DNA from 3 places in the Leclercia pneumoniae genome. Region 3 is predicted to be linked to each of the others. Evidence: predicted binding sites of a transcription regulator. Region 3 holds the regulator's gene; each other region holds the start of a gene.

Region 1 (4,241 bases), 1.6 Mb from region 3:
ACGCGCCGGATATCAACGCCTTCGCAACAGGTGCGCGTCGTGACGCCTCACTGGTTGCCGTCAGCACTGGCCTGCTGCAGAACATGAGCCGTGACGAAGCCGAAGCGGTTATCGCTCACGAAATTAGCCACATTGCCAATGGTGATATGGTGACTATGACCCTGATTCAGGGCGTAGTGAACACCTTCGTGATCTTCATTTCACGTATTCTGGCGCAGATCGCGGCCGGGTTTATGGGCGGCAACCGTGATGAAGGTGAAGGTAACAACGGCAACCCACTGATCTACTTTGCAGTTTCAATGGTGCTGGAGCTGGTGTTTGGTATCCTGGCAAGCATTATCACCATGTGGTTCTCCCGCCACCGTGAATTCCACGCGGATGCGGGCTCGGCAAAACTGGTGGGTCGCGAGAAGATGATTGCTGCCCTGCAGCGTCTGAAAACCAGCTACGAACCGCAGGAAGCAAACACCATGATGGCATTCTGCATCAACGGTAAATCTAAATCGCTGAGCGAGCTGTTCATGTCTCACCCGCCGCTGGATAAACGTATCGAAGCGTTACGTAGTGGGGAATATCTGAAGTAAGCCCGCCCGGGCAGACAAATAAAGCGCGTCATTCGACGCGCTTTTTTATTAGCTGCGTTTGGACAGGGTGATCCGCATACCGCTTATTACCGCCGCAAGCGTCGCGAGGGCACCTGCGGTGATCAAAGCCACATGCGTACCCTTATCGCCGGCCATATTGAACATTAATGCCACCAGCGCAGCGCCGCTACTCTGCCCCAGCAGGCGCGCCGTGCCGAGCATACCGCTGGCTCCTCCGCTGCGGTGGGGTGGGGCGGCGGTGATGATCGTGTGATTATTGGGCGACTGAAACAGTCCAAACCCCGCGCCGCATAAAATCATACGCCAGATGATATCCAGATCGCCCGGGGCGGCGGGCAGCAAAGCCAGGGCAAACATGCCGGATGCCATCACGGCCAGTCCCAGTGCCCCCAGTAACCCGGCATGCAGACGCTCAATCAGGTAGCCTGCCAGCGGGGCCATCACCATGGTTGCCAGCGGCCAGGGGGTCAGGAGCAGTCCCGTCTCCACTTCCGAACGTCCCACCACGCTTTGCAGGAAGAAGGGCAACGAAACCAGGGCCAGCATTTGCGCGCAGAATGAACAAATCGAGGTGCAAATAGAGAGGGAGAAGAGCGGAATACGCAGTAAGTCTACCGGCAGCAGCGGCACCGGCAGGGCGAGCTGACGACGGGCAAAAAAGAAGCCGATAATCAATAATGCCATTACTTCACCGGCGATTAAGAGCCGCGATTGCCCCTGAGCAAAGCCGCTGAGCGCAGTAATAAGCAAACCGAAGGTCAGGGCGTTCATGACGGCGCTCGGTAGATCGAAGCGCGGCATGCTGCTCTTCGCCGCATTCGCGGGAAGAAAACGCAGCGCAAAGAGCAGTGCCACAACGCCCAGCGGTACGTTAATGAGGAATAACCACTGCCAGGAGGCCACGGAGAGGATCGCCGCTGCGAGGGTCGGTCCCGCAGCAGAAGAGACCGCCACAATAAACGAGTTAATGCCCATGCCGCGCCCAAGCTGGCGCTTCGGAAAGATGAGCCGGATTAACGCGGTATTAACGCTCATTAGCGCCGCACCACCAAAGCCCTGCGCAATACGTGCCAGCGTCAACATCGGGAGGTTATCTGCGAGAGCGCAAAATAGCGACGTAATGGTAAAGACCACCAGGCCGCATTGATAAACGCGGCGATAGCCAAACATATCCCCGAGAAAAGAGAACGAGAGCAGCGAGATAACGATGGCAATTTGATAGGCGTTAACAATCCAGATAGAACTGGCAGGAGAGGCGTGCAGATCGCTGGCAATGGTTGGCAGCGCGACGTTGGCAATGGCCCCGTCCAGTACGGCCATGGAGATGCCAATAATAATAGTGGCTATCGCGCCATAGCGCTGCGGTAAGGGCAGGCCATCAGGGGGAGTCGTGGTCATGTCATCGATCTGCGTCAGAGGTAATTATATTCAGGGTAATTATTTTAACATGCTTATTTTGGTTATATGTCGCAGATTTGTAACCAGGTAAGCCAGGATTGATTGCAGCGAAGCCAGTACGAATTTATAATAAAAACCAGTTCTGATTTTTATAAAACACTTGCTTTGAGGTGATAAATGGCAATCGCAGATTTGGATAAACAACCAGATTCTGTCTCTTCTGTGTTGAAGGTGTTTGGCATCCTGCAGGCGCTTGGAGAAGAGCGCGAAATTGGTATTACCGAGCTGTCACAGCGTGTGATGATGTCGAAAAGCACCGTTTATCGCTTTTTGCAGACCATGAAATCACTGGGCTATGTTGCACAGGAAGGGGAGTCGGAAAAATACTCTCTGACCCTGAAGCTGTTTGAGCTGGGCGCGCGCGCGTTGCAAAATGTCGACCTGATTCGTAGCGCAGATATTCAGATGCGTGAACTTTCGCGTCTGACGAAAGAGACTGTGCACCTGGGGGCGCTGGACGAAGACAGCATTGTTTATATCCATAAGATCGACTCGATGTACAACCTGCGTATGTACTCCCGTATCGGTCGCCGTAATCCGCTCTACAGCACGGCCATCGGTAAGGTTTTACTGGCATGGCGTGACCGCGAAGAGGTTAAGCAAATTCTGGAAGGTGTAGAGTACAAACGCAGCACTGAGCGTACGATCACCACCACGGAAGGGTTACTCACGGTACTGGATAAGGTACGTGAACAGGGTTACGGTGAAGATAACGAGGAACAGGAAGAAGGGCTGCGCTGTATTGGCGTCCCGGTGTTTGACCGCTTTGGTGTGGTGATCGCTGGCCTGAGTATCTCTTTCCCGACGCTACGCTTCTCTGAAGAGCGTCTGCATGAGTACGTTGAAATGCTGCATACCGCGGCGCGAAAAATTTCTGAACAGATGGGCTATAACGACTATCCGTTCTGAACACATAAAAAAAGCCGCTACGTTAGCGGCTTTTCACTAATACCGATGGTTAGCCGTTATCAACGACCGTTTCGCTTTTACGCAAAATTGGGCAGTTGGTCAGGCCGATAATCCCACTATCCGAATGGATGTACTGGGCCGTGCTGGTGCCACGTGCAGTGAGGTATTTACACTGGATACCCAGCCCCGCAGCGTTTTCATGACTGCCAATCAAGATACCGTAGCCTGACAACAATAAACCAATCCAGATAAGGGCTAAAATCACAACTGTGCGAATAATTAAGCGCATCATTGCCTCTTTTATAATGGTTCTTCCTGCCTCTAAGCCTATCCTGTTAGCTATATGAAACAAGTACATGATTCCGAAAACGGGACGATGGCGTTACAGTTAGCCCCGGTTTAAGTTAAGCATGGTAACCTGGTAGCCTAAGTGAGTAGACGGAGAGTGTAGTGAAGAAAATACGCTGGGTCATTCTGGTGGTAGTGTTGATTGCCTGCGTCGTTATGTGGACGCAGATGATCAATGTGATGTGCGATCAGGATGTACAGTTTTTTAGCGGTATATGTTCTATCAATAAGTTTATCCCCTGGTAGCAGGCATTTTTATGGCAAGTGATTTCCTTCCTCAACGCGAGTGGTAAAATAGCCGTTTTTAGTGAGGTGGTGAAATGGGTGAGTTGTTGAATACTGGAGTGCTTAGCATGGCATCTCTGGTCATATCCGTCGTGTTGCTGGTGGTGGGTTTGGTACTGTGGTTTTTCGTCAACCGCGCCAGCTCCCGGACAAATGAACAAATTGAGTTACTGGAGACGTTGGTTGATCTCCAGAAAAGACAAAATGCGCTGCTTCGTCGTCTGTGTGAAGCCAATGAACCGGACGTCGAAGAAGAGGTTAAACCCGCTGCTGCGCCCGTGAAAGATGAAAGCGACGACTTTATTCGTCTGGTCGCTGAGCGTTAATCGCATCTGGGGAGGTGAACATGACCCGGAAAAATCCCTGGTATAACCCCTCCCTGCCTCACCATACCCCGCAGGGTTTTCGCAATACTTCTGCTGCTGGGTACCAGCCTGGAGATGTTGAGCGCTGGCGCAAAGAGCGCAAAGCTGCCGGTTTACCGAAACCTCCTCGCGGCGGCTATGAAAAATTTATCCATGACTGGTGCCAACCTGTCGATCTTACTACCCCCGAAGGAGACGCTGTCTGGTGGCTGGGCCATGCCAGTCTATTGCTGCGAATCAGTGGTCAGTATATTCTCACGGACCCGGTGTT
Region 2 (4,241 bases), 960 kb from region 3:
ACATGACCCGTCTGCGCCGCCTCGGTAAAGTACAAATGCTGGCACAGGCCGCGGAAGAACATCCGCTGCATGGTGGCACAGGCATTGCTCACACCCGTTGGGCGACCCACGGCGAGCCCTCTGAAGGCAATGCGCACCCGCATGTCTCTGAACATATCGTGGTGGTGCATAACGGCATCATTGAAAACCACGAACCGCTGCGTGAAGAGCTGAAAGCGCGCGGTTATACCTTCGTCTCTGAAACTGACACCGAAGTCATTGCCCACCTGGTACATTGGGAACTGGCACAGGGCGGTACGCTGCGTGAAGCGGTACTGCGCGCTATTCCTCAACTGCGTGGCGCTTATGGCACGGTGATCATGGATTCCCGCGATCCGTCCACGCTGCTGGCGGCTCGCTCCGGCAGCCCGATGGTTATTGGCCTGGGCATGGGTGAAAACTTCATTGCTTCCGACCAGCTGGCCCTGTTGCCGGTGACACGTCGCTTTATCTTCCTCGAAGAGGGTGACATCGCGGAAGTGACACGCCGTAGCGTGACCGTATTCGATACTAAAGGCGTTCAGGTTGAACGCGCTGAGATCGAATCTAACCTGCAGTATGACGCGGGCGACAAGGGCGCGTATCGTCACTACATGCAGAAAGAGATCTACGAGCAGCCAAACGCCATCAAAAACACTCTGACCGGGCGTATCAGCCACGGTGAAGTGGATCTGAGCGAACTGGGGGCCAATGCCAATGAGATGCTGGCGAAAGTTGAGCATATCCAGATCGTGGCCTGCGGGACCTCTTACAACTCCGGTATGGTTTCTCGCTACTGGTTCGAATCGCTGGCCGGTGTGCCTTGTGATGTGGAGATCGCTTCCGAATTCCGCTATCGCAAATCGGCCGTACGCAAAAACAGCCTGATGATCACCCTGTCTCAGTCCGGTGAGACCGCCGATACACTCGCGGCGCTGCGCCTGTCGAAAGAGCTGGGCTATCTCGGTTCGCTGGCAATCTGCAACGTTCCGGGCTCGTCCCTGGTGCGTGAATCCGATCTGGCGCTGATGACCAAAGCGGGCACCGAAATCGGCGTGGCCTCTACCAAGGCCTTTACCACCCAACTGACCGTTCTGCTGATGCTGGTGGCGAAACTGGCGCGTCTGAAAGGCCTGGATGCTTCTGTTGAGCACGACATCGTTCACGGTCTGCAGGCGTTGCCGAGCCGTATCGAGCAGATGCTGTCGCAGGACAAGCGTATCGAAGCGCTGGCTGAAGATTTCTCCGACAAACATCACGCACTGTTCCTGGGGCGTGGCGATCAGTATCCCATTGCGCTGGAAGGTGCATTGAAGCTGAAAGAGATCTCCTACATCCACGCAGAAGCCTACGCAGCAGGCGAGCTGAAACACGGTCCGCTGGCGCTGATTGATGCTGATATGCCGGTTATCGTTGTCGCACCTAACAATGAACTGCTGGAAAAACTGAAGTCCAACATCGAAGAAGTGCGCGCCCGTGGTGGCCAGCTGTATGTCTTCGCCGATCAGGATGCCGGTTTTGTGAGTAACGACAACATGCACATCATTGAGATGCCGCATGTGGAAGAGGTCATTGCACCTATCTTCTACACCGTGCCGCTGCAGCTTCTGTCTTATCACGTCGCGCTGATTAAAGGCACCGACGTTGACCAGCCACGTAACCTGGCGAAGTCGGTTACTGTCGAGTAATACCTCCAGGCTCCACCTTTGGGTGGAGCTTTTCTCCCCGTTTTTTTCTTCTTGTGATGATGACAACCTGTCATCTTCAGCTATTTTTTGAGTGTCATAGAAAGAAAATTTTTCTGCAATCTTACTGTCAAAAAACCCATCAAATTACTGATAATAAAGAGTTATCTGTTTTAGATTAAAGTGAAATTTTCACTGTAATAAAACTGTCATAATTCGGACATTTATCTGTCACCTGTTTGTCCTATTTTGCTCCTCGTAGCCACTAAACAACGATTTACCAAAATCTTGCAGGAGACATTATGAAAGTTATGCGTACCACTGTCGCAACTGTTGTCGCCGCGACCTTATCGATGAGCGCGTTCTCTGTGTTCGCAGAGGCAAGCCTGACTGGTGCTGGTGCAACCTTCCCTGCGCCGGTGTATGCCAAATGGGCTGATACTTACCAGAAAGAGACTGGTAATAAGGTGAACTACCAGGGTATCGGCTCCTCCGGTGGCGTTAAACAAATTACCGCGAATACCGTTGATTTCGGCGCATCAGACGCTCCGCTGTCTGATGAGAAACTGAACCAGGAAGGTCTGTTCCAGTTCCCGACCGTTATCGGTGGTGTTGTGCTGGCCGTGAATATCCCGGGCCTGAAGTCTGGCGAGCTGGTGCTGGATGGTAAAACGCTGGGTGATATCTACCTCGGCAAAATCAAAAAATGGGATGACGAAGCCATCACTAAACTGAACCCGGGCGTGAAACTGCCTTCGCAGAACATCGCTGTGGTTCGTCGTGCTGACGGTTCCGGTACCTCCTTCGTCTTCACCAGCTACCTGGCGAAAGTGAACGAAGAGTGGAAATCCAAAGTAGGTTCTGGCTCTACCGTGAACTGGCCAACCGGTCTGGGCGGTAAAGGTAACGACGGTATCGCCGCGTTCGTACAGCGTCTGCCAGGCTCAATCGGCTACGTAGAGTACGCTTACGCGAAGCAGAACAACCTGGCTTACACCAAGCTGGTTTCTGCTGACGGCAAACCGGTGAGCCCGACCGAAGAGACCTTTGCTAACGCAGCAAAAGGCGCTGACTGGAGCAAATCCTTCGCACAGGATCTGACAAACCAGAAAGGTGACGAAGCCTGGCCAATCACCTCCACGACCTTCATCCTGGTTCATAAAGATCAGAAGAAACCTGAACAAGGCACAGAAGTGCTGAAGTTCTTCGACTGGGCATACAAAAACGGCGGCAAACAGGCTAATGACCTGGATTACGCCAGCCTGCCGGACAGCGTGGTTGAGCAGATTCGTGCTGCATGGAAAACTAACGTGAAAGATAGCAGCGGTAAAGCGCTGTACTAACAGGATATTTTTGACGAAGATGGCGGGGGCGCAAGCGCCCGCCACCTTTCGTGAAACGACGTTAACAGAAGAGTAATTTATGGCTGCAACCAAGCCTGCTTTTAATCCTCCGGGAAAAAAAGGCGACATGATCTTCAGCGCGCTAGTAAAACTGGCTGCGCTGATTGTGCTATTGCTGCTGGGCGGCATTATCGTGTCTCTGATTTTCTCCTCCTGGCCGAGCATTCAGAAATTCGGTTTCTCCTTCCTGTGGACCAAAGAGTGGGATGCGCCAAACGAAGTCTTTGGTGCGCTGGTACCCATTTACGGTACCCTGGTGACCTCGCTCATTGCCCTACTGATTGCGGTTCCGGTGAGTTTTGGTATCGCCCTGTTCCTGACGGAGCTGGCACCTGGCTGGCTGCGACGTCCGCTTGGTATCGCCATTGAACTGCTGGCGGCCATTCCGAGTATCGTATACGGCATGTGGGGCCTGTTTATCTTTGCCCCGCTGTTCGCCACATACTTCCAGGAGCCGGTTGGGAATGTGCTCTCTGCCATTCCGTTTGTGGGCGCGCTGTTCTCAGGCCCGGCGTTCGGTATCGGTATTCTGGCTGCAGGCGTGATCCTCGCCATCATGATTATTCCGTACATTGCGGCGGTTATGCGCGATGTCTTCGAACAAACCCCGGTGATGATGAAAGAGTCGGCCTACGGGATCGGCTGTACCACCTGGGAAGTTATCTGGCGCATCGTTCTTCCGTTCACCAAAAATGGGGTGATCGGGGGCATCATGTTGGGCCTGGGGCGTGCGCTGGGCGAAACTATGGCGGTGACCTTTATCATTGGTAACACCTACCAGCTCGATAGCGTCTCACTTTATATGCCGGGTAACAGCATTACTTCTGCGCTGGCGAACGAATTCGCCGAAGCGGAATCGGGGCTGCACGTTGCGGCGCTGATGGAACTGGGTCTGATTCTGTTTGTTATCACCTTCATTGTTCTGGCGATTTCTAAGCTGATGATTATGCGTCTCGCTAAAAATGAGGGGGCACGCTAATGGCGACTCTCGAAATGCAAAACACCGCTGAGCTGGCGGAATCCCGCCGCAAAATGCAGGCCAGACGCCGCACGAAGAACCGCATTGCGCTGACGCTCTCCATGGGGACGATGGCATTCGGTCTGTTCTGGCTGGTCTGGATTCTTTTCTCCACCG
Region 3 (4,241 bases):
GTACAGCGCGAGGCAGATGGCGTCCAGCAGGGTGGTTTTCCCCGCACCGGTCGGCCCGGTAATGGCAAACAGGCCGTTGCTGAGAAAGGGCTCGGCGGTGAAGTCGATTTTCCACTCACCCTTTAATGAATTGAGGTTCTTCAGGCGCAGACTCAAAATTTTCATGGGTGCGACTCCTCGTCATTCAGGGTATTCAGCGCATCGTTAAATAGCTCATTCAGCCGCGCGCGCCGTGTTTCATCCAGCTCTTCCTGGGCCAGTCGCCGTTCGAAGACCTCTTCCACCTTCAGTTCACTCAATGTCTCGCGCTGGGCGGCGAGCAGACTTTTCTGGCGCTGTTCCCGGCTGCGGCGCACCAGTAACACCTCTACCGGCAGATCCTCGGTGAGCGCCTGAATTTTGCGCTGCATATTGTGCAGGTATTCGTCGGTAGTGATCTCAATATCGAGCCATACTGGCGGGGTTTGCGCGACGCCGCGCCACTGTTCAAGCTGCTGGGTAATTGACGCCAGGTCGCCTTTCAGGACGGCCAGTTGCTGGGTTACCGGCACCTCCAGCGTCTCGACGGCGCTCAGCTTGCCGTCATGGAAGCTGACCAGATGCACGCTTTTGTTTTTCCCCGTCTCGTCAAAGCTAAGGGCGATAGGGGAGCCGCAGTAGCGGATATGCTCACAGCCGCCGATGACCTGCGCCCGATGAATATGGCCCAGCGCGATATAGTCCGCCGCCGGGAAGTTCTGCGCCGGGAACGCGTCCAGCGTGCCGATATAGATGTCGCGGACCGCATCGCTTTTACTGGCGCCAACGGTCGTCAGATGGCCCGTGGCGATCACCGGCAAGGCGCTATCGCTCCGCAGGGCACAGGCGTCGGCATATTGTCTGGCGTAATAATCGGTAATGGCCTGCAGGAGATGCTGCTGCTTCTCTGCACCGGACATCCCCGCCTGGCTCTGCACCACATCGCGAGGGCGTAAAAACGGTACCGGGCAGAGTATGGCACCCGGGGTGCCGTCGCGTTTTTTTAACACCTGCGGTGGGTGTCCGGTGCTGGCGATAACGGTCGTATTCAGAAACGCCAGCAGATCGCGGGATTCGTTCAGGGTCGCCACGGAATCATGATTGCCTGCGACAATCACCAGATGGCAGCCGGTCTGCTGCAGGTTCACCACAAAACGGTTATAAAGCTCACGCGCATAGCTGGGAGGCGATCCGGTATCGAAGATATCTCCGGCGACGACGATGGCATCTACCTGCTGCGCTTGCGCTACCTCCAGCAGCCAGTTGAGGAAGGCTTCATGTTCATTGGCGCGGCTCTTACTGTAAAAATTCTGACCCAGGTGCCAGTCTGAGGTGTGAAGTATGCGCATAACAGATCCGTGGCAAAAAGAGGGGAAGGGGATTATAAACGTCTAAAGGCAGGAAAATCACGGCTGCCAGAAAACAACAGCTTGCCATCTGAGCTGGAACAGTTTTTCATAAATCTGTCACAAATCTGACGCATAATGACGCCGCATTACAATCATGTAACCTAATTAAGACAGGGCAATGTATGGCGAGACGTATTCTGGTCGTAGAAGATGAAGCACCTATCCGTGAAATGGTCTGTTTCGTGCTTGAGCAAAATGGCTTTCAGCCCGTTGAAGCCGAGGATTATGACAGTGCGGTGAACCAGCTCAACGAACCCTGGCCCGATCTTATTTTGCTGGACTGGATGCTGCCTGGCGGCTCGGGTCTGCAATTTATCAAACACATTAAACGTGAAGCCCTGACCCGGGATATCCCGGTGGTGATGCTGACCGCGCGTGGTGAAGAGGAGGATCGTGTCCGCGGTCTGGAAACCGGCGCGGATGATTACATCACCAAGCCCTTCTCGCCAAAAGAGCTGGTGGCGCGTATCAAAGCCGTGATGCGCCGCATCTCGCCGATGGCGGTGGAAGAGGTGATTGAGATGCAGGGACTTAGCCTGGATCCTACCTCACATCGCGTCATGACCGGCGAAAACCCACTCGATATGGGCCCCACCGAATTCAAATTATTGCACTTCTTTATGACCCACCCGGAGCGTGTCTACAGCCGCGAACAGTTGCTCAACAATGTCTGGGGAACTAACGTCTATGTCGAAGACCGGACGGTGGATGTCCATATCAGGCGCCTTCGCAAAGCGCTGGAACTCAGCGGGCACGATCGCATGGTGCAGACGGTCCGCGGCACGGGTTATCGATTCTCGACCCGTTACTGAACAATGACAGGAGTGTGACGCGTGCTGGAACGTCTGTCATGGAAAAGGCTTTTATTTGAACTGATCTTATGCTGCATTCCGGCCCTGATTCTGGGGGCCGTGTTAGGTTATCTTCCGTGGTTTTTACTTGCGGCAGTGACCGGCCTGCTTATCTGGCACTTCTGGAATTTATTGCGTCTCTCCTGGTGGCTATGGGTAGACAGAAGCATGACCCCACCGCCGGGTAGCGGCAGTTGGGAGCCGCTCCTGTATGGCCTGCACCAGATGCAGATGCGTAATAAAAAGCGTCGACGCGAGCTGGGTAGCCTGATTAAGCGCTTTCGCAGCGGTGCCGAATCGTTGCCGGACGCGGTGGTGTTGACCACCGAAGAGGGGGCGATCTTCTGGTGTAATGGCCTGGCGCAGCAGCTTCTTGGCCTGCGCTGGCCGGACGATAACGGCCAGAATATCCTTAACTTGCTGCGTTATCCGGAATTCGCCCGTTACCTGAAAGCGCGCGATTTTACCCGCCCGCACAATCTGGTACTGAACAATAGCCGTCATCTTGAGATCCGCGTCATGCCTTACAGCGATCAACAGTGGTTGATGGTGGCGCGTGACGTGACCCAGATGCACCAGCTGGAAGGGGCGCGTAGAAACTTCTTTGCTAACGTCAGCCATGAGTTGCGTACGCCGTTAACGGTGTTGCAGGGCTATCTGGAGATGATGCAGGAGCAGACGCTGGAGGGAGCACCGCGCGAGAAAGCGTTGCACACCATGCGTGAACAGACCCACCGGATGGAGGGGCTGGTTCGCCAGTTATTGACGCTTTCGCGTATCGAAGCCGCACCAACGCTGGCGCTGAACGATACCATTGATGTGCCGATGATGCTGCGCCTGCTCGAACGTGAAGCCCAGACCTTAAGCCACGGTAGACACCAGCTGAGCTTCGACGTGGACAACACGTTAAAAGTGCGCGGCAGTGAAGATGAACTGCGCAGCGCCATCTCGAACCTGGTATATAATGCGGTGAATCACACCCCTGAGGGCACCTCGATTAAGGTGCGCTGGCAGCGTGTCGCTTCCGGCGCGGAGTTCAGCGTTGATGATGATGGACCCGGGGTGGCACCAGAACACATTCCGCGTTTGACTGAACGCTTCTACCGGGTGGATAAAGCCCGATCCCGGCAGACCGGGGGCAGTGGCCTGGGGCTGGCGATTGTGAAGCATGCCATTAATCACCATGAAAGCCGGCTCGATATCTCCAGCCAGCCCGGCGTAAGCACGCGTTTCAGCTTCGTTATTCCGGAACGTTTGCTTGCCAGTTGAAAGGGCTGAGAGGAGTGCTGTAATCGGAAGTTGCCACAGGCCAGCGAAAGCTGGCCTGTTTACTTTGCAGTCAGGCGAAGCGAGCATGATTTTCATACTGCTGTTGCTTTTTTGTTCGCATGATTAGCCATGAGTTTTTCTTATACATGGTTCATTGTTCCAATCACTCTTTTCATTCCGGCATAATGTTCTGGTTTTGAGATCCTATATTGCCTTTAAACGTTATAAGCGTTTAAATTGCGCCCCAGATATCGTCATACCGACTATATTTGCGTGGTAAATCGAAAAACTATTCTTCTCCACGCCAGTACGGGAGTATATCCCACTGAAATTGAGTATTTTTTCCGCTGTTTTGTCCCGGCAGGGATGGCGAAAAATTCATCGTTTTCAACACCACATCCACAGGCAGTAAGGTTTTATGACCCATCATCTGAAATCGCGCGACATCGTTGCGCTGGGCTTTATGACATTTGCGCTGTTCGTTGGCGCAGGCAACATCATCTTTCCTCCCATGGTTGGCTTGCAGGCGGGTGAACACGTCTGGACGGCAGCCATTGGCTTCCTGATCACTGCCGTGGGTCTGCCGGTGCTAACCGTTATCGCGCTGGCGAAAGTGGGCGGCGGCGTAGACAGCCTCAGCACCCCGATTGGTAAAGTGGCTGGCATTCTGCTGGCGACCGTCTGTTATCTGGCC

What was found. The regulator PhoB, encoded in region 3, activates phosphate uptake and scavenging genes when phosphate is short. The targets are predictions, from matches to a motif close to CTGTCATAAAACTGNCNNAT.
Region 1: the regulator PhoB is predicted to act here: its motif matches at 2,070-2,089, upstream of kdgR (DNA-binding transcriptional regulator KdgR).
Region 2: the regulator PhoB is predicted to act here: its motif matches at 1,899-1,918, upstream of pstS (phosphate ABC transporter substrate-binding protein PstS).

What each region holds. Positions count from the first base shown of each region.
Region 1 is NZ_CP071383.1:2,572,931-2,577,171, reverse strand. Features, by position in the region: gene htpX (protease HtpX) at 1-584, shown strand, start outside; gene JZ655_RS12535 (MFS transporter) at 633-2,003, opposite strand; gene kdgR (DNA-binding transcriptional regulator KdgR) at 2,181-2,972, shown strand; gene JZ655_RS12525 (YobH family protein) at 3,022-3,261, opposite strand; gene mgrB (PhoP/PhoQ regulatory lipoprotein MgrB) at 3,423-3,566, shown strand; gene JZ655_RS12515 (YebO family protein) at 3,641-3,931, shown strand; gene JZ655_RS12510 (MBL fold metallo-hydrolase) at 3,952-4,241, shown strand, end outside.
Region 2 is NZ_CP071383.1:4,366,865-4,371,105, forward strand. Features, by position in the region: gene glmS (glutamine--fructose-6-phosphate transaminase (isomerizing)) at 1-1,706, shown strand, start outside; gene pstS (phosphate ABC transporter substrate-binding protein PstS) at 2,006-3,046, shown strand; gene pstC (phosphate ABC transporter permease PstC) at 3,126-4,085, shown strand; gene pstA (phosphate ABC transporter permease PstA) at 4,085-4,241, shown strand, end outside.
Region 3 is NZ_CP071383.1:936,344-940,584, forward strand. Features, by position in the region: gene sbcC (exonuclease subunit SbcC) at 1-165, opposite strand, end outside; gene sbcD (exonuclease subunit SbcD) at 162-1,367, opposite strand; gene phoB (phosphate response regulator transcription factor PhoB) at 1,550-2,239, shown strand; gene phoR (phosphate regulon sensor histidine kinase PhoR) at 2,261-3,547, shown strand; gene brnQ (branched-chain amino acid transporter carrier protein BrnQ) at 3,966-4,241, shown strand, end outside.